Regions from separate parts of the Marinobacter sp. DSM 26671 genome, predicted to be linked through region 1. Evidence: predicted binding sites of a transcription regulator. Region 1 holds the regulator's gene; each other region holds the start of a gene.

Region 1 (8,143 bases):
CTTACTGCAGGAAGCCCCGCAGCCGCAATTCGATGGATTTCGGGTTTTCACCCTCGGCGATGGCAATCAGGCCATCGATCATCATGTCCTCATAGCGGGTGCGCTCCCGCACGATACCGCGCATCTTGTTGGCGACCGGGAAGAACAGGAGGTTGGCCAGCGCCACACCGTAGATGGTGGCTACAAAGGCGGTTGCGATCCCGCTACCCAGGGATTGGGGATCCTCAAGGTTGGTCATCACCTGGATCAGGCCCATGACAGCCCCGATAATGCCGATGGTTGGCGAATAACCACCCATGGCCTCGAACACCTTGGCCGACTCCAGATCCCTCTGCTCACGGGATTCCAGATCAACTTCCATGATGCCCCTGATGGTCTCGGTTTCGGCACCGTCCACCAGCAACTGCAACCCCTTGCGGGCAAAGGGCTCCGGCTCGCGCTCGGCAAGCCCTTCAAGACCCAGCAAGCCCTGCTTGCGGGCTTTTACACTCCAGTCAATGACTTTTCCGATACCGTCTTCAAGGTTGATAAACGGCGGGAAAAAGACCCAGCGCACCTGAGTGAAAGCCCGCTTCAGCATGGGCCACGAGGTCTGCAGGATAGTCGCGGCCAGAGTGCCACCGATGACGATGATGGCCGCCGGCCCATTAAACAGTGAGCCAACCGCTCCGCCTTCCAGCAGGTTACCGCCAAGAATTGCGGCAAAGGCCAGTATGACCCCGAGCAGGCTCAGGATATCCATCAGCACACACCTTCCGCGAGGCGTGGCCCGATCTCGTCCAGGGACAATACATCATCCGTCAGCCCTGCCTTGGCGACGGCCATCGGCATGCCGTAGATCACAGACGATTTTTCATCCTGGGACCATATATCGGAACCGCTCTGCTTCATCATCCGACAGCCTTCTTTGCCGTCCGAGCCCATCCCGGTAAGAATGACGCCCAGCGTCTTGCCCGGAAAGCTGCGGGCAAGAGAACCGAAGGTAACGTCCACGCAGGGTTTGTAATTGAGCCGCTCGTCTCCGGGCAGAATACGGATCCTGGGCTGTCCGCCCCGATTCTCGACCATCATCTGTTTGCCGCCGGGCGCCAGCAAAGCCAGGCCGGGCCGCAACACTTCACCATCCTCAGCCTGCCGGACTTCAATCCGGCAGAGCTTGTTAAGGCGTTCGGCGAAGGCAGGCGTAAAACTCGCCGGCATATGCTGCACCAGAACAATCGGTGCCGGGAAGGTCGCGGGCAACACCGTCAGTACCCGCTGCAGGGCAACCGGGCCGCCGGTTGAAGTACCAATGCCAACAACGGCGTAATGCTTGGCCGGCCCACGGCGGCCATGGCGCCTGGGGGCCTCGGTTTCGCCCGGAGAACCTGCCGACGCTGCCGGAGCCCGGGTGTCAGGACGCTGACGCGGTGCTGGTTCCGGACGCGGGCGCCCTGCAGGCTCCGGCGCCCGGGAGGCCGGAGCTGAAGGTTCCGCGCGGGAAGGCGCAGGAGAACGGTTGCCGGGACGACTGCGGGCTACATCCAGAATCCGCTCAATCAAGATTTTCTGAAGCTGACTGTTGTCCCGGGCAATTTCTTCGAAATTCTTGGGCAGAAAATCAACGGCGCCGGCCTCGAGCGCATCCAGTGTGACCCGGGCGCCCTCATAGGTGAGCGATGAGAACATGAGCACCGGTATCGGATGTTTGCGCATGATTTCGCGCACGGCAGAGATGCCATCCATCACGGGCATCTCATAATCCATGGTAATCACGTCGGGACGCAGTTTCTCGGCCAGCTCAACGCCTTCCCGACCATTGGTCGCAGCACCTACCACTTTGATCTGGCCGGAGCTGGTCAGGATTTCCGTCAGCCGCTTGCGAAAAAACCCTGAATCGTCAACGACCAGGACAGAAACTGTCATCCACTTCTCCTACCCAATCCATCGTTCTTCGGCCTTCTCTGGCAAAAAGCGCCGGAAGGCCCGGCTCAACCGTAATGTTGCAACAGGCTTGGCACATCAATAATGAGTGCAATCCGGCCATCGCCGGTAATAGTGGCACCGGCCATGCCTGGCGTACCCTGGAGCGCTCGCCCAAGGGGCTTGATAACCACTTCTTCCTGACCAACCAGCTGGTCGACCACGAACCCGACCTGCTTGGTACCCATGGCCACAATGACAACATGGGCGTTATCGGGCACCTCCTGGCCAGCACCGCCACGAACCAGCCAGCGCTTGATATGGAATAGCGGGAAGACTTTATCCCGAACCACAATGCACTCGCGCCCATCGACGATGTTGGTCTTGGTCAGGTCCAGATGGAAAATCTCGACCACGTTGACCAGCGGCAACGCAAAGGATTGATCGCCCAGCATGATCATCAGGGTGGGCATGATGGCGAGCGTCAGCGGAACCTTGATGACAATGCGAGAGCCCTTGCCCAGCTCGGATTCGATGCTCAACTGGCCATTGAGCTGGCCAATCTTGGTTTTCACCACATCCATGCCGACGCCACGTCCGGACACATCCGAAATCTGCTCCTTGGTGGAGAATCCGGCGGCAAAAATAAGGTTGTAACACTCCGAATTGGTCAGCCGGTCCGCGGCGTCCTGGTCGTAGATACCCTTTTCGACTGCTTTGCGGCGCAGGACTTCCGGATCCATGCCCGCGCCGTCATCCTCGATAAACAGCAGAATATGGTCTCCCTCCTGCTCGGCAGAGAGGGTAACCGTGCCCTGGCGTGGCTTCCCGGCCTTCTCGCGGACTTCCGGAGCCTCGATCCCGTGGTCCACCGAATTCCGCACCAGGTGAACCAGCGGATCAGACAGCGCTTCAACCAGGTTCTTGTCGAGATCGGTTTCCTCGCCATGCATCACCAGGTTCACCTCTTTCTTGAGGTTTCTGGCGAGATCGCGCACAACGCGGGGGAACCTGCCGAACACCTTTTTGATCGGCTGCATGCGGGTCTGCATGACGGCGGACTGGAGATCAGTCGTAACCACATCCAGGTTGGATACCGCCTTGTGCATGTGTTCGTCTTCACTTTCAGCACCCAGACGCTGCAAGCGGTTACGCACCAGCACCAGCTCACCCACCATATTCATGATGTCATCGAGCCGCTTGGTGTCGACACGAACCGTCGTTTCCGCGGCCGGGGCATTCTCGCGAGCAGGCATCGCCGGTGCGGCAGCGCCTTTGGCCTCCGGCTTCTCGGCCGGCTTCGACTTTTCGGGTTTTGACGCGTTTGCTTTCGCTGAAGCTGGTTCTTTTGAAGATGCAGGCTGTTTCGGCGCTGAGGGCTGTTTTGGAGCTGCAGGCTCTTTCGAGGCTGAAGGCTCTCCGCCCGCGGTCGGGCTTCCGCCCTTGCCGTGAAGATCGTCCAGCAGTTTCTCGAATTCGTCGTCGGTGATCAGGTCATCGCCGCCAGCAGATCCGGCCTTGGCAGCCGGCTTTTCTTCTTTACCAGAAGCCTCTTCCTCGCCAGCTGGCGCACCGGCAAACTGACCTTTTCCGTGCAGTTGGTCCAGTAGCGCTTCGAATTCGTCGTCGGTTATTTCGTCGTCTCCAGAACTTTCCTGGTCACCGCCGGCCGATCCGGCGCTCGAAGCCGAGGAAACCTCCGCTGATTTCTCGTCCTGCAGTGCGTCCAGAAGCTGTTCGAACTCGTCGTCGGTGATGTCGCCACCGTCTTCTGCCGGTTCGCTCTCTTCCTGCTCAGGTTGAGCGGCAGCGGGCGGTGCCCCCTCGCCTTCAGGCTGGGCCAGGGCATCCAGACGGGCAATCAGTTCGTCCGGAGCCGGCGTCAGCTCCTCATGATTGCGGACCTGCTCAAACATGGCATTGACGTAGTCGAGTGCTTCTAGAACCACGTCCATCAGTTCGGAATCCACCTTGCGCTTGTGATTACGCAAGATGTCGAAAACGTTTTCCGCGGAATGGCAGCAGTTCACCAGCGCTTCAAGCTGAAGGAAGCCGGCTCCGCCTTTCACGGTATGGAAACCACGGAAGATGGCGTTGAGCAGATCACTGTCGTCAGGATGTCGCTCAAGATCTACCAACTGCTCTGACAGCTTTTCGAGGATCTCGCCGGCTTCTACCAGGAAGTCCTGCAAAATCTCTTCATCAGCATCAAACGCCATGCGTTACCCTCATTATTCAGAAACCGAGACTGGACAACAGGTCGTCTACGTCGTCCTGCCCCGAAACTACATCTTCACGCTCATCGGCCTTGATCTGGGGCCCGACGCCCTTCTCTGCAGACTCTTCTTTTTCTTCAATCTGGTGCACCGTGCCCGTGAGCTGGTCCACATGACTGGCCATCACCACCAGGCTGAGCATCTGCTCCTCAACCTCTTTCACCAGGGCGGTGACCTTCTGGATGACCTGACCTGTCAGATCCTGATAGTCCTGAGCCAGCAGGATTTCCGACAGGTTGCTGTACATGGTGTCGGCATCGGTTGCCATGCTGACAAAAAAACGATCAATCCGGCCGTACAGCTCGCGAAACTCAGCCGGCTGCATTTCCCGGCGACGCAGGCGCTGCCACTCATCACGCAACGCGGCGGCCTCGTCTCTGAGGGCATTGGCCACCGGCATGGTTTCCTCAACCAGGTCCATGGTCCGGTTGGCTGCTTCACCGGTCATCTGCACAACGTATTCGAGACGATCAGAGGCATCAGTCATCTTTGACAGTGCTTCCTGCTGCTCGGCGTTACGGGGATCAATCTGGAAGTTCCGGATTGCTTCGTGCAGGCTCCGCGTCAGCCGCCCTACCTCACGGTACAGACTCTGATCCCTGACCTCGCTGAGTTCATTGATCAGGGTCATGGCTTTGGCATAATCACCCGCATCAACACTCTCGGCCAGTTCCGCTGCCTGCCGCTGGAGCTTTTCCGTCACCTCCGGTTCAAGGCCCCGATGGTTCTTTTTGCTATCGCTCATGAGAGCCATCCGACCTCTGGTTACTGGATTCTTTCAAAGATTTTCTCAATCTTTTCCTTGAGCACGGCAGCGGTGAACGGCTTGACCACATACCCGTTTACGCCTGCCTGGGCAGCGGCAACGATCTGGTCGCGCTTGGCCTCAGCAGTTACCATCAATACCGGCAGGGTTTTCAGATTCTCGTCCGCCCGAACGGCCTTGAGCAGGTCGAAGCCTGACATGCCAGGCATGTTCCAGTCGGTCACCAGAAAATCGTATTTGCCGCTTTTGAGCATTGGCAGTGCCGTGTTGCCGTCGTCAGCTTCATCGGTGTTGGTGAAGCCAAGATCACGCAGCAGGTTCTTGATGATCCGTCGCATTGTGGAGAAGTCGTCCACAATGAGGATTTTCATGTTTTTGTCCAATGGGACCTCCAGTTAGTAACACCCGGAATTCGTTTGACCTTTGCGTTCAAAGTCTAGCAGGCCGCTGTTTTAACCGCTTATTGTCGGACCTTTGCTTCGGTTGTAAAGCATCGGTTACCAAAAACTACAGACCACCTCGTTGGCGACACAGACTGAACGCGGTCAGTTGTCCGATTCCTGACGCCAATCCGAGAGCCGCCCCCGAAGGCGCAGGGCTGCCTGGCTGTGAATCTGGCTTACCCTGCTCTCACTGACGCCGAGCACCGCGCCAATCTCCTTGAGGTTCAGTTCTTCCTGGTAGTAAAGGCTCAACACCAGCTTTTCCCGCTCCGGCAGGTCTTCAATCGCCTCAGCGAGGCTCCGCCGGAAGGCATCGGAGGACAAACCCTCAAGGGGATTATCCTGCGTCTCTGTCTGTTCTATCGGCAGCTCTCCGGATTCATTGAGCTCGTCGAGGCTAAAAAGTCGACCGCTGTTGGAATCGGAAAGGTAGGAGTGGTATTCGGGCAGCCCCATGCCCAGCTCTTCGGCCACTTCCTGATCGTGGGCTTCGCGGCCAAGTCGATCTTCAACGGCTTTGATGGCCTGGGAAATGCGACGGGCGTTGCGATGAACAGAACGTGGCACCCAGTCACCCTTGCGGATTTCGTCCACCATGGCGCCGCGAATACGGATACCGGCGTAAGTCTCGAAGGTAGCACCTTTGGTGGAGCTGTAACGCTGGGCGGCCTCGAGCAGACCAATCATGCCGGCCTGCATCAGGTCTTCAAGCTGGACGGACGCCGGCAGGCGAGCCATCAGGTGAAGGGCAATTTTCTTGACCAGCGGCGCGTGCTGCTCAATGAGCTGAGCCGGCTTCTGCGCACTTGACTGGTTATAGATTCCGAGGTTTTTCGCCAATGTCATGTATCCGGTTTTTTGTTTGACTGGATCCGATTCAGACTTCGACGAGCCGCTCCACAAAAAATTCCAGATGCCCGCGGGGAGAGGACGGCAACGGCCAGCTATCTACCTTGTCCGCCAGCGCCTTGATGGCCAGTGAAGCTTTCGCCCTGGGATAGGCGTCCAGCACCGCACGCTGCCGCTGAACCGCTTTCTTCACGGCCTCATCGTAGGGGACTATTCCTACGTATTGTAGTGCCACATCGAGGAAGCGCTCGGTGACCCGGGTCAGTTTTTCAAACAGATGCCGGCCTTCCTGCTCATTCCGGACCTGATTGGCAAGAATACGGAAGCGGTTGGTTCCATAATCACGGTTCATCAGCTTGATCAGGGCATAGGCATCGGTGATCGAGGTCGGCTCGTCGCAGACAACCAGCAGCAGCTCCTGCGACGCTCTCAGAAAACTGACCACTGACTCGGAAATACCGGCGGCGGTATCAACGATCAGGACATCGATCTGATCACCCAGTTCGCTGAACGCATTAATCAGCCCGGCATGTTCCATGGGGCTGAGCTGGGTCATTCGTTGGGTACCGGAAGAGGCGGGGACAATCTTGATGCCACCGGGACCATTCACCAGAACGTCCTTCAGATCACAGTCGCCCGCCAGAACATCCTGGAGGTTGCGATTGGCAGTGATGCCCAGCAAGACGTCGATATTGGCGAGCCCCAGATCGGCGTCGAGCAGCACCACTCTCCGGCCTTTCTGCGCCAGGGCGATTCCGAGGTTCACCGACACGTTACTCTTGCCGACACCACCCTTTCCGCCGGAAACTGCAATCACCTGTACCGGATGTGCTCTGCTCATACTGTTTTTGGTCTCTCGCCACGTTTCGCCGGCTTTGTCTCCGACGCCTGCTGTCAATCTGTCCGGTCTCAGGCGTGCTCTTTCAGGCCCTCTGCGACCGCTTGCTGTTGCTGGAGTGTTTTCAGCCGATCCACGGCCAACCGCACCAGCGGAACGGCTTCTGCGTGGTGCAGGTCTTCAGGAATCTTCTGGCCGTCTGTGTAATAGGCTACCGGCAGACCGGTTTCCATCACAAACCCGAGAGACTCGCCCAGCGTCAGGGCCTCGTCGATTTTGGTCATCACACAGCCCGCAAGATTTGCCATCTTATAGCAATGCCACACGGATTTCATGATGCGAGGCTGACTGGTTGCCGAGACCACCAGATGGGTTTTGATATTGTGATGGCTGCGAGCCAGTTCGGCCAGCTGTTCCTGGTAGCCTTTGTCCGCACTGGTCAGTCCGGCGGTATCAATCAGCACCAGATGACGGTCTGACAGTTCGTCCAGAATATCGTCCAGACTGTGACTTTCATCCACGACCCGAACCGGCACATTCAGGATCCGACCGAACACGAATAACTGCTCGTGCGCCGCCACCCGATAGCGATCCGTGGTAACCAGGGCCACGGAATCGGAGCCATGCTTGAGCACGTAACGAGCGGCGAGTTTTCCGATGGTGGTGGTTTTCCCGGACCCTGTCGGACCCACCAACGCATAGGCGCCGCCCTCATCCAGCCACTCCATTCGGGAGGTCCGAACCCCGGTACACAGCATTTTCAGGGACTGCTTCCAACCGTCTTCCAGGCGCCCCGCCTTGTGACGACGGGAAATTGACCCCGCCAGATCACTGCCGAGGCCGAACTCCTGCAAGCGCTCGGCAAGCCTCTGCTGCACGGCGGTGGTCGCAGAAACCTCCGGCTCCTGTTGCGGCCGATGGCCCTGCATCATGTCTTTGAGCGAGCTGATCTCGGCCCGCATCTGCGCCAGCTCATCGGAATAGGCTTCCCTCGGCGCCTGTGGCAGAGGTTCAATATCACCAAAACCACCGCTCACCTCTTCCTGAATGGCAGCGAACGAACCGGCGT
Region 2 (8,143 bases), on a different contig from region 1:
TCCCGCTCCGGTCAGCGTGGGTCAGCAGAGAGTTCAGTGCCGACCAGTGCCAGCGGTCAGGCGGATTCTGCCAGCGAGAGTCAGGGTATGTCTCAATCACAGGCCACTTTCTCGGAGCTCAGCGCGCTGTTGCATCGCGGTGAGTCTAATGCTGTCACTGGCGGATCCCCGGTCGGCGAAAGCTACATTGATACCGACAGGCTCATGGCCCGGTTGACAGAAGCGCAGTCGAGCAGCAGGCAATGGGGTGAAGGTACCGTTGTACCTCTGAGCGAGCAGCTTCAACCCATCCTGCGTTCCGGCGATGGCAACAGCCTGAGCGTTGGGCAGGTCGACAGTGACGTGATCAATCTGGTTTCCATGCTGTTCGACTTTATTCTGGAAGATCGCCAACTGCATCCGGTGATGAAAGCATTGATCGGGCGCCTGCAGATTCCGGTGCTGAAAGTGGCGCTGAGTGACAAGAACTTTTTCAATCGGGGCGGTCACCCGGTTCGAAAACTGCTTAACGAGCTGGCACTCTCGGCCATTGGCTGGACCGAGAAGAAGGCCGGGCAAAGAGACCCGCTTCGGGACAAAATCGAATCGGTTGTAGATCGGGTTCTGTCTGAGTTCACTACCAACGTCTCCCTGTTCGAGGAGTTGCTGAAAGATTTCAGCCACTTCATGGATCTCGATCGCCGACGTCGTGAGCTCGTCGAGCAACGTCTTCGGGATGCTGAAGAAGGGCGGGCTCGACAGGAGCGGGCGTCCCAGGCGGCGGAAGGCTTGGTTAAGGAGCTGACAGAGCAGCGGGACGTGCCCGAACCGGTTGCCGGCCTCCTGAGCGAAGCCTGGACCCGGTACCTGCAATGGGTTGTCCTCCGGGAGGGCGAGGAAAGCGACCGGTGGCAGCACGCCCGGAACCTGACCGAGCAGTTGGTCTGGAGTGTGGATCCGCGCCCGGTCACTGATACCACCAGGTCAGATCTGCTGAGGGCAATACCGGCCATTGTGGACGACCTTCGCAAGGCACTGCAGGATATTTCCTGGGACCCGTTTGCCACCGATGCGGCGATTCGCGACCTTGAACTTGCCCATGTGGATGTTTTCCAGCGATTGGTGACGGCTCCGTCCAGGCCGGAATCACCTTCGGAACCAGAGGATCTGCTCGTTCCGGAGCCCGCTGCTGAGCAGCCCGTCGAGCCCCCTGAGCCGGCGGCCGAAGACGCTGTCAAAGCAACGCCCTCGCCGGCCGAGCCTGAAGTGCCTGTTTCTGTGGTCAGCGAGGCTGCCTCCCAGGCGGACGCTGAAACGCAGACTGCTTCAGTATCTCCAGAGTGGCTGTCAAAGGCCGAAAGCCTGCGTGTGGGTTCCTGGATTGAACTTACCCGCGACGAAACCCGGGTGCGCTGTAAGCTTGCGGCCTTTATCAAGGCCACTGGCAAATATATCTTTGTGAATCGCAGTGGCGCGAAGGTGGCAGAGTATCTGCGTCAGGAACTGGCCGCCGACATGGAATTCGGGAAAATCAGCATGCTGGATGATGGTCTGATCTTCGACCGGGCACTGGAGTCGATCATCGACAACCTGCGCAGCAGCCGCAAGGACTGATTCGTAGCAACCGTGGCAACTTTGTGATTCAATCAGAGGCTGTAATGCTCTGAAACTTTTGGAATTACTTTGCCCGATTCAGACGTTTTTTCCGAACGCCCTTCCGCCTCCGGTACCGATGGAAATTCGCTTCGCGAAACCGGGCGGATTTCCTTCGCCCGCTGGACCCCTTCGCCGAATTTCGGGCCTCGTCCGGATGGAGCGGGCATCTCTCTTCTGGTCGTCCACAATATCAGCCTGCCTCCGGGCCAGTTTGGTGGCCGCGAAATAGAAGACTTCTTCTGCAACCAACTCGACCATTCTGCGCACCCCTACTTCAAGACTATCGAGGGCGTCCAGGTGTCTGCGCACCTGCTGATTCGCCGCGATGGCGCGCTGGTGCAGTTTGTCAGCCTGCTTGATCGGGCCTGGCATGCCGGCCGATCGTGTTTTGAAGGGCAGGAGGAATGCAATGATTTTTCCATCGGGATTGAGCTGGAAGGGACCGACGACACCCCTTACACCACCGAGCAATATCGCATGCTGGCGAAAGTGGCGGACCTGATTATGACGGCCTGGCCGGATATCACGGCCAATCGGATTACCGGGCACTGCGACATTGCGCCCGGCAGGAAGAGCGATCCCGGCCCGGCTTTTGACTGGCGGTATTTCCGGTCAGCCCTGGAAATAGTCCGAGGATCGGGGAGGAACGTCTGAATGGTATTTGTTGTGTTTCTTCTGGCCTACATGGTACGTAGGCGTCTGGATTCCCTGGACATGCTGTCTGGCGATGAGGTCTGGCGCCGTTGGTTCCGCTACGGCAGCCGGGTCAGGGCGGGCCATGAATCGGGGATAGCAACCGGGCTGGCACTGGTCCTGTTGCCGGCCCTGATACTGGGGCTTGCGGAATACCTGCTGGTGTCTTCTGGCTGGAGAATGGCGGCTTACCCGCTGGAGTTCCTGGTGCTGGTCGTCCTTATGGGAACGCCGGGCTGGCGACAGGTACTGCGGGCCTATGCGGAGGCGTGGCATCGGGGAGACATGCAGTCGGCCTGGCATCATGTGAAAGACCTTCTTCCGGCCGATGAACGGGGAGCCGCAGTGTCTCCCGAGGCCATGCACCTCTCCCTGTCCAAGGCACTGATGGTTTCGGTGTTCCAGCGCTTTTTTCTGGTGGCTTTCTGGTATGTGGTTGGCGGTATCGGTCTCGCGGTCCTGGCGCGTGGGCTGGTAGCGCTCGCCGAGCAATGGCCGCAGGCGCCGGCCAGGCCCAGGTTTGCAAAAATGTCCGACCTTGCCGGCTGGATTCCTGCCAGGCTTTTGTCGTTAACGTTCGGAATTGCCGGAGATCTGGCCGGCTGGCTGCGTGAAACTCGCCAGACTCTGACCGGAATCTCCAAAAAAGCGGGCGAGGTACTCATGATTTCGGCCAACGGGTCGTTAACCGGGTATGCACTGGATCCAGCGAGGTTTTCCCGGATTCACCCGGATGAGTGGACAGCGTTTGGGGGAAGGAGTCTGCGAGCGGTAAGGGATCTGCTGAACAGAAGCATGCTGGTATGGATATGCATACTCGCCCTGCTGGTTATTTCCGGCGTCGTTTAGCCCGGATTTTATAAAACATTGCAGTTTAACAACAAATAAAGCTTAAGTTTTTAAGACTTTAGGCGACAATAGAAGAAAAGAATTAACGTTCAGTGGTTATTTGCCAGCACGAGGGTCCCTGTGAAGCAACTCATTAATCCTGCCATTGCCCTGATGAACCGGCTGCCGATGGTCTACAAGTTCAGTCTCATCAGCATTCTGTTCCTTTTACCAATTGGCGGGCTGTCCTGGCTTGCCATTTCCGAGCTGAATCGCTCGGTTCAGACCATGACCCGGGGTGTCGAGGGGCTGGAGCAACTCCAGCAAGTGGATCGGCTGGTGGATGCGGCGATGGATTATCGAGACTATCGCTCACCGGCGATCATCAAGGATGAGAGTGCCATTACCGCAGTTTCCGAAGAAGCGGCCACTGAGATTGACAGCCTGCTGGCGGCTCTGACCGCAGAAGAGCGCTCGTTTGATACGACTGGCTCCTGGGCCGATCAGGTTGAAGGCCTTCGCCAGGAGTGGGAAGCATTGCGGGCCGATGACAATTACCAGGGCAGCTTCGATCCTCAGTTCAAGTATTATCAGGAATTCGTCCAGAAGGCACAGGCGCTGCTTTCGGCCACCATTGAAATCTCTGGTTTGGGGCAGGGGGCCTCAAGAGAAAACCAGTTGATTCTGGGCCTGGTCCAGGACTCTCTCCCGGCTGCACGCACCGTGATCGGTCGGGCAAAATCCTACGGAATCTTCGCACTGGTCGAGGGGCAGGTAGGTTACGCCCTGAGCGAAACCCTGAACGAAATCTATGACCAGTTGACCAATCGCACCTCCTTGCTTTCACCGGCTTTGGCTCTTGCTTCTGAAGCATCGCCGGCCCTCGCCAATCAGGCAGGCAACGCCATTCAACGGGTTGACGAGAGTTTGATGGTGGTTCGGGATCATCTGGATCTGAACGTGATAACGCCCATGCGTCTGGAAATGCCCTGGACCGAATACGACGATCTGATGTCCGGGCAGTTGGCCCACTACGACGACGTCAAGACGGCTGCCTTCAGCGTGGTCGACTCGAACCTGCGCGCACGGCTCGAGAGTGAGATCAACCAGCGTCGCCTGATTGTGGTTGCCCTGATCGCCGTGCTGCTTGTGGTTGTCTATCTCTACATCGGCTTCTTCATGTCCGTACGTACCGCCATCAACCGCTTCAGCGAAGCCGCACGGAACGTTGCCGCCGGCGACATGACCACGCACATCAGTTTGCGCAACCGCGATGAGCTGGGCGAGTTGACGACGGAATTCAATAACATGACCGACCGGATTGCCGAGCTGATCCGCTCTGTCAGCCGGACGACGGCGGACGTAGACCAGCAGGCCACCCGGGTCAATGACACCGCTGCGGCCAATAGCGAAGCGGTTGCGCGTCAGATGGAAGAAAGCGGCCAGATCAATGAAGCCATGAACCAGATGGTTGAGGCGGTTCATGAAGTCACCGAAAGCGCGCACCGGGTTGCGGACAGCGCGAGCAATGCCGAACAGGACACAGAAACCGGCCGGGGCGTGGTGGCCGACACGGTTGAAACCATCAACAAGCTGGCGGGTGAAATCTCAGGCGCGGTGGAAGTGATCAACCGGGTCAGCAAGGACAGTGACAACATCAGTCAGGTGCTGGTCGAGATCAAGGCCATCGCCGAGCAGACCAACCTGCTCGCCCTGAACGCCGCGATCGAGGCGGCCCGGGCCGGGGAGCAGGGGCGTGGTTTCGCGGTGGTTGCCGATGAGGTTCGCTCGCTGTCACAGCGCACGCACAAATCGACGGAAGAAATCGAAGGCATGATTTCCCGGCTCCAGAGCGGCGTCAAAGACGCGGTGTCGGCCATGACCAACAGCCGGGACGTGACCGAGGCAACGGTGCAGAAGTCCGGAGAGGTGACAGAGGCCCTGGATAGAATCGCCAAGGGCATCTCCGTGATCGTGGATATGAGTCACCAGATCGCCCAGGCCGCCGAAGAGCAGTCTGCCGTCGCGAAAAACGTGAACTCGAACGTTGAGCAGATTGGCGAGCTGGGCCAGAAAACCGCCGCCAATGCTGAAGAAACCCTGGGTTCTTCCAGAGAAATGTCGCAACTGACAGCGTCGCTTCAGCGTCTGGTGGAAGCCTTCAAGGTCTGATCGGTGCGACCTTTGCGCGCGATCAGGCGCATAAAAAATCCGGCCCTTAGAGGCCGGATTTTTTTTGTTCCCAGAGAATCTCTTCGCCACCCTCGCGCCGGGCCAGTACGCGGGCGATGACAAACAACAGATCCGATAGACGGTTCAGGTAGTGTCGGGAAGCGGTGTTGATAGAGTCCTCATGGCCGAGGGCGACGACAACCCGCTCTGCACGACGGCAGACCGCCCGGGCAAGGTGACATTGGGCGGCGCCGGGACTGCCTCCGGGCAGGACAAAATTCTTCAGCGGTGGCAGGCCTTCGTTGTGCCGGTCCAGGGTGCCCTCCAGCCATTCGATGTGTTCGTCACCAATCACACGGCTGCCGGGGATGGCAAATTCGCCCCCCAGGTCAAACAGATGGTGCTGAATGCGGCGCAGGCTCTCCACCAGTTCGTCGTCGCTGTCCAGGGTTTCGATTAGCAACCCGATATGGCAGTTGAGTTCATCAGCGGTGCCCATGGCTTCAACTCGCTGGGCATTCTTGGCAATCCGGTTGCCATCGGCCAGGCCCGTGGAGCCATCGTCTCCGGTACGGGTGTAAATCTTGGAAAGGCGGTTGCCCATCAGTCTGCTCCTGTTAATGTGACGACAGTTGTTGTACCCGTTCGGTCAGCATTTGGTTCACCGGCGTGTCGATACCGAGTTCTTTTCCTAGTTTTGCCAGATACCCGTTGATAAAGTCTATCTCGGTTTGGCGTTTGCGGAGAACATCGGCACGCATGGACGATGTGTTACCCGCGGTGTTTTGAGCGACCTGTTCAATGCGTTGGCGCAGGGAATCCGGTGTTTCCGTGATCTGGGCGGCGGCGCTCATCAGCTCTGATAGTTCCCGGCAAAGCTCGTCGATGGTGTTCTGATATAGCCCTGCAGACAGGATGTCGCCATTGGGGCAGTTCAGGATGGCGGTGTAGGGATTGATGCCCGCATTGACGATCAGTTTCTGCCAGAGTCGCTGAAGGATGGCCGGCTCCCGATGGATGGCCAGGCCGGAGTCTTCCAGCATGGCGACCGCGCGGTCCACCGAGAATCTGGCCTGCTCCGTCAGCGGACCCACCCAGGTATCGCCGGTACCGGCATGGACGAGAAGCCCCGGTTCAGGTCGATTTGCGCCCTCGGTGGTGGTTGCGGCCAGGATCGGGCGCTCCGGCCACCGCTCGGCGACAGCTTGCTGGCTGCCCAGTCCGTTCTGGAAAAGCAGGATGGGGATATCAACGGGTAATTGGTCGATCACGCCTGCTACAGCGCTCAGGGTATCACCGGCCTTGGTTGTCACCAGCATCAGGTCCGGCGTGTCGCCGGTCGTGAGGAAGGGAATCTGTATGGAGGATTCCGGCCCCTCAAAGGGCCGGAAACGGTAATCGACGCTTGAGTCGGTGGGCTCGCCCGGTTTGGCGACGAAGGCAACGCAACCGTTGGGTAGCATTGCGCCCCAGAGCCTTCCCAGAGAGCCTGCACCGAGAATACCGATCATGCCGGTTACATGGCCTCGATATCGGCCCTTTGCTGGCTCAGGCGGGCCTGGCTGCTTTGGGCGTCCCGGAGTTTTTCCTGTTCCTTCTCGACCACCTCGGCCGGAGCCTTGGCCGTGAACTTCTCGTTACCCAGTTTACCCTCCAGGCGACCGATCTCTTTCTGCAGGCGTTCCAGCTCCTTGTCCAGACGCTTGAGTTCGGCTTCCTTGTCAATCAGGCCGGCCATGGGAACCAGTACTTCCATGTCTCCCACCAGTTGGGTGGCAGACATGGGGGCTTTGTCACCCTCAAACCAGTCCAGGCTCTCCAGCTTGGCCAGGGAACTCAGGAACTGGCGATTGTCATTCATGCGGCGCTGATCCTCGGCGTCTTTGCCACGCAGCAATACCGGGATCTTCTTCGCCGGCGAGATGTTCATTTCGCCCCGGATGTTCCGCACGGCAACGATCACCCCCTTGAGCCATTCAATATCAGCGGTAACCGCTGAATCCTGCTTGGTGGCATCCGGTTGCGGGTAGGCCTGCAGCATGATGCTGTCGCCAGTCTTGCCGGCCAGGGGCGCGATCCGCTGCCAGATTTCCTCGGTGATAAACGGCATCATCGGGTGCGCCAGGCGCAGAACGGATTCCAGTACGCGCACCAGGGTGCGACGGGTGCCACGTTTGGCTTCGGCACTGGCGTCTTCATCACTGAGCACAGGCTTGGACAGCTCCAGATACCAGTCGCAGTATTCGTTCCAGATGAACTCATAGAGCGCGTAGGCCGCCAGATCGAAGCGGTACTGGTCCAGGTGACGGATCACGTCCTGCTCGCAGCTCTGCAGCTCGCTGATGATCCAGCGGTCTGCCAGAGACAGTTCCACGGGCTCGTCATTCACGCCACAGTCTTCGCCTTCGGTGTTCATCAACACGTAGCGGGCTGCGTTCCAGAGCTTGTTACAGAAGTTGCGGTAGCCTTCCAGGCGCTTCATATCCCAGTTGATGTCGCGGCCGGTCGTTGCCATGGCGGCAAGGGTGAAGCGCAGGGCATCGGTGCCGTGGGCGGTGATGCCCTCCGGGAATTCCTTCTTGGTGCGCTTGCCGATTTTTTCGGCCAGCTTGGGCTGCATCAGGTTGCCGGTTCGTTTCTCCAGCAGGTCATCCAGGCTGATGCCGTCGATCATGTCCAGCGGGTCGATCACGTTACCCTTGGACTTGGACATCTTGTCGCCGTGCTCATCACGGATAAGGCCGGTGACATAGACGGTATGGAAGGGCACCTGGGGGCTGCCGTCTTCGTTCTTCATAAAGTGCATGGTCATCAT
Region 3 (8,143 bases), on a different contig from region 1:
TCTATCGTGGCGTTCGTGATGATGCTGGCCATCATTGCCCACATCTACATCGGCTCGGTCGGCATGGAAGGTGCCTTCGACGCTATGGGTAACGGCCAGGTTGATCTCGAATGGGCTCGTCAACACCACGATCTGTGGGTCGCTGAGGTTGAAGCCAAACAAGGCAAAGGAGGTTCGTCGTGAAGGTAATGATTTCGGCTTTTATCGCGGCCCTGCTCATTGCCACGGCTGCACCAATGGTGCTGAACCAATTTGGCTGGTCGTCGGCGGAACAAACCAGCGCAGAGAGCGTTCGCCTTGACTGATCAGTCCGAGGTATACCAGATCGACGCCGTCGGTCTGGTATGTCCTCTCCCCATCCTGCGCTTCAAAAAACGGACCAAAGACCTGCCCGGCGGAACACTGGTCGATTTCCTGGCGGATGACCCCACCGGCCGAAAGGACCTTCAGGCCCTCTGTGATATCACCGGCCACCGGATTGAATGGACCAGAGAAGAAGAAGCTGGCGTCACTCGTTACCGCATTTCCCTGGCATAAAACGGCATCGAAATCGTCAATCTTTTCCTACACTTCACCACGCCCTCTTGGAAAATCAGGCGCCAACCCCCTATCTTAAATTAGGACTCCTAATAATTGGAATTCCGATGAGTTCAGACCCACTGTGGGAAATGATGATGCCTGAAAATGTCGAGGGACTGGCCCGGTCGATTCCTGGTGCTGCGGAAACCATGACCTTCTGGAGGCACGAGTGGCGGATCAAGTCAGCATCCGGTGTTGTGAAATGACTGAGTGGTACCGGCACTCCCAAACAGCGTGAAAACGGAGACATATGCTGGAATAGCGTGATCATTGATGTAACACGGGAACGTCAGATCCATAGCAAGCAAACCACCGTAAGCCTACCCTCATTTCTATTTAATACAGACTAAAAGGCCAAACAATGAGCGACAACAGTCGACCGGTAATTCTGACTGCCCGGCAAATAAGATTCCTGCAGGACCTGATCCTCGAAAAGCAGTACCAGCTTGCCGCTAAGCAGTCAGAGAATCAGCAGAGCACTGATTACAGTCAACTCAGCGAGCAGATGAGCCACACAACAGATCTGCTGATGCAGCTGACCGACGCATTGCCGGAAGATTGCGCAATTCCCCTCCAGGAAACTCCGGAAATCCCTGCGAGCACCTGCCCCTAGTGACCACCTCGTGGATGCTTGCGGGCTTCCAGGTTACCCAGCGACAATTTCACGTCTCGATCCGAAATTTCTGGAAGATCGTCAAAATCCGAAACTCGCGGAAATTTCGAATCGATCACAGTCGCCAGCGTATCGTCGATGCACAGGGTGTCTGCCACGGCCTGATGACAACCGGGCATCAGGATTGCCCTGATCTCGCCGATTTCTCTTGTTCCCGTCTCAACGTCTCCGGAGCGACTGGCGCTGATCACGGTGAGCTTTTCGGCCCAATCCACAGCGCGGCCATCAACAGGTTTCGCCTCAATCCGCTCACAGGCTGTCAGGGTTGCTTCAAGCAACGTTCGGAAGTTAGCTGATTCAGCCAGCCGCTCGGCCTTTTCGCGAGCACTGCGATCTTCGTCAGGCACCAATAGTATGTAGGGCGTATTATCAACAAAGACACCCCAGTAGTCGGCCGCAATGGCTTCGGGTTTCGGGTAATAAACCCCAGCGGTCAGGGTCGAATGCTTTTTCCTTCTAGCCAGGAAGGCGCCTTTTTTTTCACAATCCAATTCTTTGCCTCGGTCTTTTCCGGTTTTCACTTCTTGCACGGGTCGTCCAGCAATGGCCATTGAACGATAGGCTCGAGCCCCATCGGTGGATCATTTCGTGGACGCAGAAATATGGTGATTGCAAGAAGGTTTTACAAATCCGCAGCCAGGCCTGTGCCTGCCGAGCGACATTTCCGCTCTTTTGGCAGCACATATGCGTCGTAATCTCTGGAATGATTCACGAATGACGCAATAATGATTAAGGAAGCATCGATCCCGGCCGATATAAAAAAAGATCGCAGTAATTTGCGTGCTCCAATAGTCCGTAAAGCTTATAGATTCTGGGGAATCAGCATGTCTATCAGAAAACTGTTCATCGTCTCGATTGCCGCTGTTCTGCTGGTCATCGCAATACTCGCAAGCGTTGTGATCGCTTTAAACACGCAGAAAACGATCACGGCAGATGTCGCTGAAAGGCAGAGTGATCTTGTCGAGGAGATCACCGGAATGCTCTCCATCACCGACGAGCTCATGTCAAAACGGGTGAAGAATTCGCTGAATCTGCTCATTGAACGCGGCCAGCAACTCGGAGCCGCCAGGATCCAGGGAACCGAACCGGTCGCAGGCAAACCCGTTCCGGCACTGTTTCTCGGCGACACCATGATCAACAACAACTTTGACCTGGTGGATGGCATAACCGGGATCATGGACGGCACAGCCACTCTATTCGTCAGGGATGGACAGGACTTTGTCAGGGTTTCCACAAACGTAAAGAAAGACGATGGATCCCGTGCCATCGGCACCAAACTGAATATGGCGGGCGCGGCCGGGCAGGCCATTAGCCGGGGCGAAGCCTACTTCGGACAGGTCGATATTCTCGGCAATCCCTACCTCACCGCTTACAGCCCTATCCGTAACGCCTCAAACCAGATTATCGGCATCTGGTATGTGGGCTATTCAGCGGACCTTGAAGAACTTGAAGCGGCCATCACCTCATCCAGCCTGCTGGAAAGAGGATTTCTCGCCCTGGTGGACGACAAGAATCGACTGCGCATGCACTCCAGCTCCATTGAGTCCGATCCACTGCAAAACCTGCTGGAATCTGAGCCGGAAGACTGGAACCTTGCACGTACTGCGTTCGATGCCTGGGGGTACCAGATTATCACCGGCTACTCGGAAGACGAAGTGGCAGCCATGGTTCGCAATCAGACCATCAAGACGGTCATGGCAATTCTGATCGGCGGACTGGTGCTGATCGGCTGCCTGAGTGCCCTGGCACAACTGGTTGTGGCTCGACCTCTCCAAAAAATGATCGATGCCATCAACGACATTGCCAGCGGCGAAGGCGACCTGACGGTGAGGTTCAATGCAACCGGCAAGAGCGAATTGGACGTCATGGCCCAAGGCTTCGATCGCTTGCTAGACCGGTTACAAACTACAATTTCAGAAACCAAAAGATCCTCGGAAAGCCTGCTTGAGGCCTCGTCGAGTCTAAGGGGCATAGCATCAGACTCCGCCACCGTCGTCTCGCAACAAACCGAGGAGACCGAGCAGGTTGCAACCGCCATGAATGAGATGACAGCAACCGCTCAAACTGTTGCCGAAAGCGCCTCCAGGGCTGAAAACATTGCCAAAGAGGCGGATGGTCTGGCCGAAAGTGGCCAATCGCTCATTGCCAAAACCACGGCGAAAATACAGAGCCAGCTCGACAACAACCAGAGCTCAGTGCAAACCAGTGCTTCGCTGAGAGCTGCATCGGATAACATCGGCAATATTCTTTCCGTCATAGAAAACATTTCGGAACAGACTAATCTCCTGGCGCTTAATGCAGCGATTGAGGCAGCGCGAGCCGGAGAACACGGCAGAGGTTTTGCGGTGGTGTCAGACGAAGTCAGAAACCTGGCCCGTCGGACCCAGGAGTCCATCAAAGAGATCCAGGACCAGATCAATCACCTGCAGGAAGGCGTTGCCGGTGTTACCGACGTTATTGAGGTGGGCAGTCAGCTAGCAACTGAAACCAACGACATGATCCGCGAAACCGGCAACGCGATCGAGGCACTGCGCGAGGGCGTTCGAACCATTCGGGACACCAACATTGAAATGGCAAGCGCCGCCGAGCAGCAGAGCCAGGTTTCTGAGGACATCAACCAGCGCCTTGAGCACATTCGGCAAATGGCTGGTAGCAGCCAGGAGAACGCCGCATCAACCAATGAGGCGGCAGAAACGTTGAAGCAACTAGCGGAAAAACTGAAGTCTCAATTGGACTCTTACAGGACCTGACCCAGTTTCCATACCCGGCAATCATTCTTAAATAACGAACGAATAGATCGGATATATATATTTTTGTTCACAGCAAAAGCCTCGGATACTACGCGTATTAAATACTCCTGATTCCGAGGCCCTCGCATGTTCGATGTTCAGGCGATCGAATCCTTGTTCTCACTGCTGGTACCGCTGCTTTTCGGTGCCGGAGCAGTCGCGACCGGATTGGCAACCAACCAGAGCAACCTTCTCGCACGGTCATTGACCTTCAAGCTTGCCTTTGTATCGGCTTTGGCCGCCGCAATCGGAAGTTGGTGGTGGCCGGTCGATGGCGTCTGGTTCAGTCACGCGCCTCTGGCCTCAATCATGTTGCTGCTTATCACTTTGCTGGGAATGGTGCTGGGACGCTTCTCGGAGAGGTATCTTGCGGGGGATCCCGGCCAGCGCCGATTTATGATCTGGCTTCAGGTGATCCTCGCCAGCGTGGCCATGATCGCCATCACCAATCATTTGCTGGTGTTCCTCGTCAGCTGGATTGCCATCAGCGTAAGCCTGCACCAGTTGCTGATGTTCTTTCCTGATCGCCCGCGCGCCGCCCTGGCGGCGCACAAAAAGTTCATTTTTGCCCGAATTGCGGAGCTCTGCCTGGCACTGGCGTTCCTCCTGCTTTATGTCCAGTACGACACGCCCTTTATTGATCGGATTCTGGTCCAGGTATCCGGTGCAACAGAGGTGCCCGCCGGCGCCCAGATCGCTGCGGTTTTGATGGCTGTGGCTGCTTTGCTCAAATGCGCACAGATGCCTTTCCACGGTTGGCTGATTCAGGTGGTGGAATCACCCACGCCGGTTTCCGCCCTGCTTCACGCCGGCGTTGTAAACCTTGGCGGTTTCCTGATGATTCTGATGGCACCGCTTATTTCAGAAGTAAGCGCAGCCCAGTGGCTTTTGCTGGCCGTGGCAGGCCCCACGGCGGTGTTTGCCAGCCTTGTTATGATGACCCGTATTTCCATCAAGGTAAGGCTGGCCTGGTCAACCTGCTCCCAGATGGGCTGGATGCTGGTTGAGTGCGCTCTGGGGCTGTACGAGCTGGCGCTCCTGCATCTGGTTGCGCATTCCGCTTACAAGGCACACACCTTCCTGAACGCCGGCAATACCGTTGAGTTGTCGATGAAAAAACGCCTGGTTGCCGTCAATGAGCCCGGGCCAAAACAGTGGCTGGCCGCTGCCGCCCTGGCGGGCCTGTTCATGCTGCCGACTGTTTTCCTGTCCAATGAGGCCGGCACGGCGCACATGTTTTCATGGATTGTGCCAGGCATCGCCCTGACGATTCTGCTCTCAGAGTTCCTGTCAGCCGGCGGCGGCGTTCTCACCGTTGCCCGTGGCCTGGTTATTGGTGCTGCCTTCTGGGCACTGTACTGGCTACAGAAAACCTTCTTCGGTTTGCTGCTTGCGCCACCGGAAAGCCAGGCAAGCCTGCTGGAAGTGGTTTTTGTCGCTGCCCTTATCGCAATACTGGTACGCGGCTACTACCAGATTCGCTACCACCGTTTCTCACCCGCAGGCGCCAGGCTTTACCGGTTCCTGTTCGCCGCGGGCTACCTCGATGAGTGGTCCACCCGTCTGACCCTGAAAATATGGCCTGCCAAACTGCCTGATGTCGTTCGGCCGCGAGCCGTGGTCAGCGTCTCTTCAACCTCTGGTTCCAGGGAGTCCGCATAATGTTAGCGTCGAGCCTTAATCCCACCACCGAAGCAACCACCCATACACCAGATTGGCAGGCGGCCGTCACCGATGCCTGCGCGCGAATCGCGCCCTCCTGGCCATTGGATCAGATGATCGCCGTGAATCCGTTCTGGGAAATGCGGGACCTGCCATTCACCAGGGTCGCTTCACGCATGGCGGCACTCAATGGCACCTGCTGCCAGAATCAGGCCGCGCTTGCCGGACAGGGCAACGGCCCGGCGGCCGCGGAGACCGCCAGCATGCCCGAACACTGGCAGAACCTGAGCGCCCAGCTGGATCGCAATCGCGACACCGCCCATCAGGTAGGCTGGCAGGATGAAGTTGTGCATCAGATAAGCCAGTTCTGCGGCGACTATTTCCAGCGTCTGGATGCCGGTGATTTCAAGGCGGATGCCCAGGACCTTTACCATAGCTGGCTGCAAATGACCCGGGCTGACCGCGGCATTGCCATTGTTATGGGAGAACCATCCCTGCCCTCCCAGTTTCAGGTGTTGCCGGATCAGCATGAAAAACTGATTACCGATGCCCTCGAAGCCCTGGCATCCCAACCGGACTATGCGCCAGATTATGCCCATGCGCTCCTCCTGGATATCAACGGCTGGTCATCCTGGGCCGCCTACTTGCGGTGGCAAGCGCGACTCAGTGGCCACGAGGAAGACCTGCTGCCGGGTCTACTGGCCATCCGACTGGCCTGGGAGCTCGCCATATGGCGGCACGTCCAACACGTTGGCGGGGCCATCTTTGCCGAACTGAAACAACGCTGGCTCAAACAGTGGGATGGCTGGCCAGAGATGCTCCAGACCCACGAGCAATCTCAAACCACAGGTTGGCGCCAGCAAACAGAGGCTGAGTCGGCCTACCAGTCACAGATGGCTGAAAAGCTTCTTACCAGGCCTGAAAATCCCTCGTCGGACGATCAGCCGCTGAAGTTACAGGCGGCCTTCTGCATCGATGTTCGGTCGGAGGTCTATCGTCGTGCGCTGGAAGCCCAGAATCCAGCTATCCAGACCCTCGGGTTTGCCGGCTTCTTCGGCCTCCCGATCTCGTATCGACCCAAGGGCACCGGGTTTTGCCGGCCACAATTGCCGGGCTTGCTGGCGCCGGCGCTCGAGGTTACTGAGGCCGAACCCGCCGACAGCTTCAGCCGGCAATCATTAGCCAACCACTCCCACTGGTCACAGTTTTCCAACGCCGGCCCGGCGAGCTTCAGCTTTATCGAGAGCATGGGCCTCGCAGGTCTGGGACGCATGGTTCGCAAAACCTTTTTTGGCAAGTCCTCGGATAACCCGGTCGATCAACTCCATAAGGGACAGACCGAGTTCGAGATCCGCCAGAACGGGACCCTGCTGGGCGCTGCGGAGAAAGCGGAGTTGGCCGGGGGTATTCTCCGGGCCATGACCCTGACTCATGATTTTGCGCCCACCGTTCTCCTTGTTGGGCACGGCAGTAGTACGCGTAACAATCCCCATGCAGCGGGCCTCGACTGCGGCGCCTGCGGCGGACAGACCGGTTCGGTAAATGTTCGCGTACTTGCCGGCATCCTGAACGACAAGGACGTGCGTGCGGCCCTGGCTGAGCAGGGGATTTTGATCCCCTCCGAAACCCGGTTCGTGGGGGCACTGCATAACACAACCACCGACGAGGTCGAGTGCTCAGGTGATGTTCCCGACGAGATCCGGGGTTTCCTGGCCAATGCCGGCGCCCAGGCACGTCGTGAACGCGCCCTGCGGCTTGGTATCGCAACCGAGAGCGATGTTGACAGCGCCATCAAAAAGCGCAGCCAGGACTGGTCCGAAGTTCGGCCGGAATGGGGTCTTGCCGGCAACGCAAGCTTTATCGTGGCGCCTCGTTCGGCCACGCGACACCTGGACCTGGGTGGCCGCAGTTTCCTCCACGACTATCGCTGGCGCGAGGATGAAGGCTTCAACATCCTCGAACTGATCATGACCGCGCCCATGGTGGTCACCCACTGGATCAACCTTCAGTACTTCATGTCTGTTACCGACAATCTGCATTACGGTAGCGGCAACAAGGTCCTGCACAACGTGGTTGGCGGCCACCTGGGGGTTTTCGAGGGCAACGGCGGCGATTTGCGAATCGGTTTGCCGCTGCAGTCGGTACACGATGGCCAGCGTTGGGTTCACGAGCCCCTGCGCCTGAGCGTTTACCTGGCCGCACCGAAAGAAGCGATTGCCGAGATCGCCCGGAAACACAAGGTCGTAAAGGATTTGATCGGTAACGACTGGCTGTATCTGTTCCGGATCAACGACGAGCACACCTCGATAGAGCGTTTTTATCAGAATCAATGGCAAACTGTTGCCTGTGACTCCAATCGGTAAACCCTGAGACCTTATGCCCGCAACCATCAAGTTAGACGCGACCCAATCCGCTGACGTTGAGAAAGCCGCCAGCCTGC

Evidence for each region. The regulator FliA, encoded in region 1, starts transcription of late flagellar genes. The targets are predictions, from matches to a motif close to CTAAAGTTTNNNNNNNNNNNGCCGNTAA.
Region 2: the regulator FliA is predicted to act here: its motif matches at 3,219-3,246, upstream of BM035_RS11185 (methyl-accepting chemotaxis protein).
Region 3: the regulator FliA is predicted to act here: its motif matches at 1,982-2,009, upstream of BM035_RS08460 (methyl-accepting chemotaxis protein).

What each region holds. Positions count from the first base shown of each region.
Region 1 covers NZ_FONF01000017.1:61,904-70,046, forward strand. The annotation lists gene BM035_RS16665 (flagellar motor protein) at 2-742, opposite strand; gene cheB (protein-glutamate methylesterase/protein-glutamine glutaminase) at 742-1,905, opposite strand; gene BM035_RS16675 (chemotaxis protein CheA) at 1,971-4,121, opposite strand; gene BM035_RS16680 (protein phosphatase CheZ) at 4,138-4,923, opposite strand; gene cheY (chemotaxis response regulator CheY) at 4,944-5,327, opposite strand; gene BM035_RS16690 (RNA polymerase sigma factor FliA) at 5,490-6,233, opposite strand; gene BM035_RS16695 (MinD/ParA family protein) at 6,265-7,077, opposite strand; gene flhF (flagellar biosynthesis protein FlhF) at 7,146-8,143, opposite strand, start outside.
Region 2 covers NZ_FONF01000008.1:155,911-164,053, reverse strand. The annotation lists gene BM035_RS11200 (DUF1631 domain-containing protein) at 1-1,593, shown strand, start outside; gene ampD (1,6-anhydro-N-acetylmuramyl-L-alanine amidase AmpD) at 1,663-2,289, shown strand; gene BM035_RS11190 (hypothetical protein) at 2,290-3,177, shown strand; gene BM035_RS11185 (methyl-accepting chemotaxis protein) at 3,298-5,328, shown strand; gene BM035_RS11180 (cob(I)yrinic acid a,c-diamide adenosyltransferase) at 5,375-5,932, opposite strand; gene BM035_RS11175 (ketopantoate reductase family protein) at 5,946-6,839, opposite strand; gene BM035_RS11170 (valine--tRNA ligase) at 6,845-8,143, opposite strand, start outside.
Region 3 covers NZ_FONF01000006.1:61,549-69,691, forward strand. The annotation lists gene BM035_RS08440 (formate dehydrogenase subunit gamma) at 1-183, shown strand, start outside; gene BM035_RS23130 (hypothetical protein) at 180-305, shown strand; gene BM035_RS08445 (sulfurtransferase TusA family protein) at 298-537, shown strand; gene BM035_RS08450 (hypothetical protein) at 941-1,192, shown strand; gene BM035_RS08455 (hypothetical protein) at 1,189-1,803, opposite strand; gene BM035_RS08460 (methyl-accepting chemotaxis protein) at 2,077-4,002, shown strand; gene BM035_RS08465 (NADH-quinone oxidoreductase subunit L) at 4,129-5,703, shown strand; gene BM035_RS08470 (YbcC family protein) at 5,703-8,066, shown strand; gene BM035_RS08475 (L-threonylcarbamoyladenylate synthase) at 8,080-8,143, shown strand, end outside.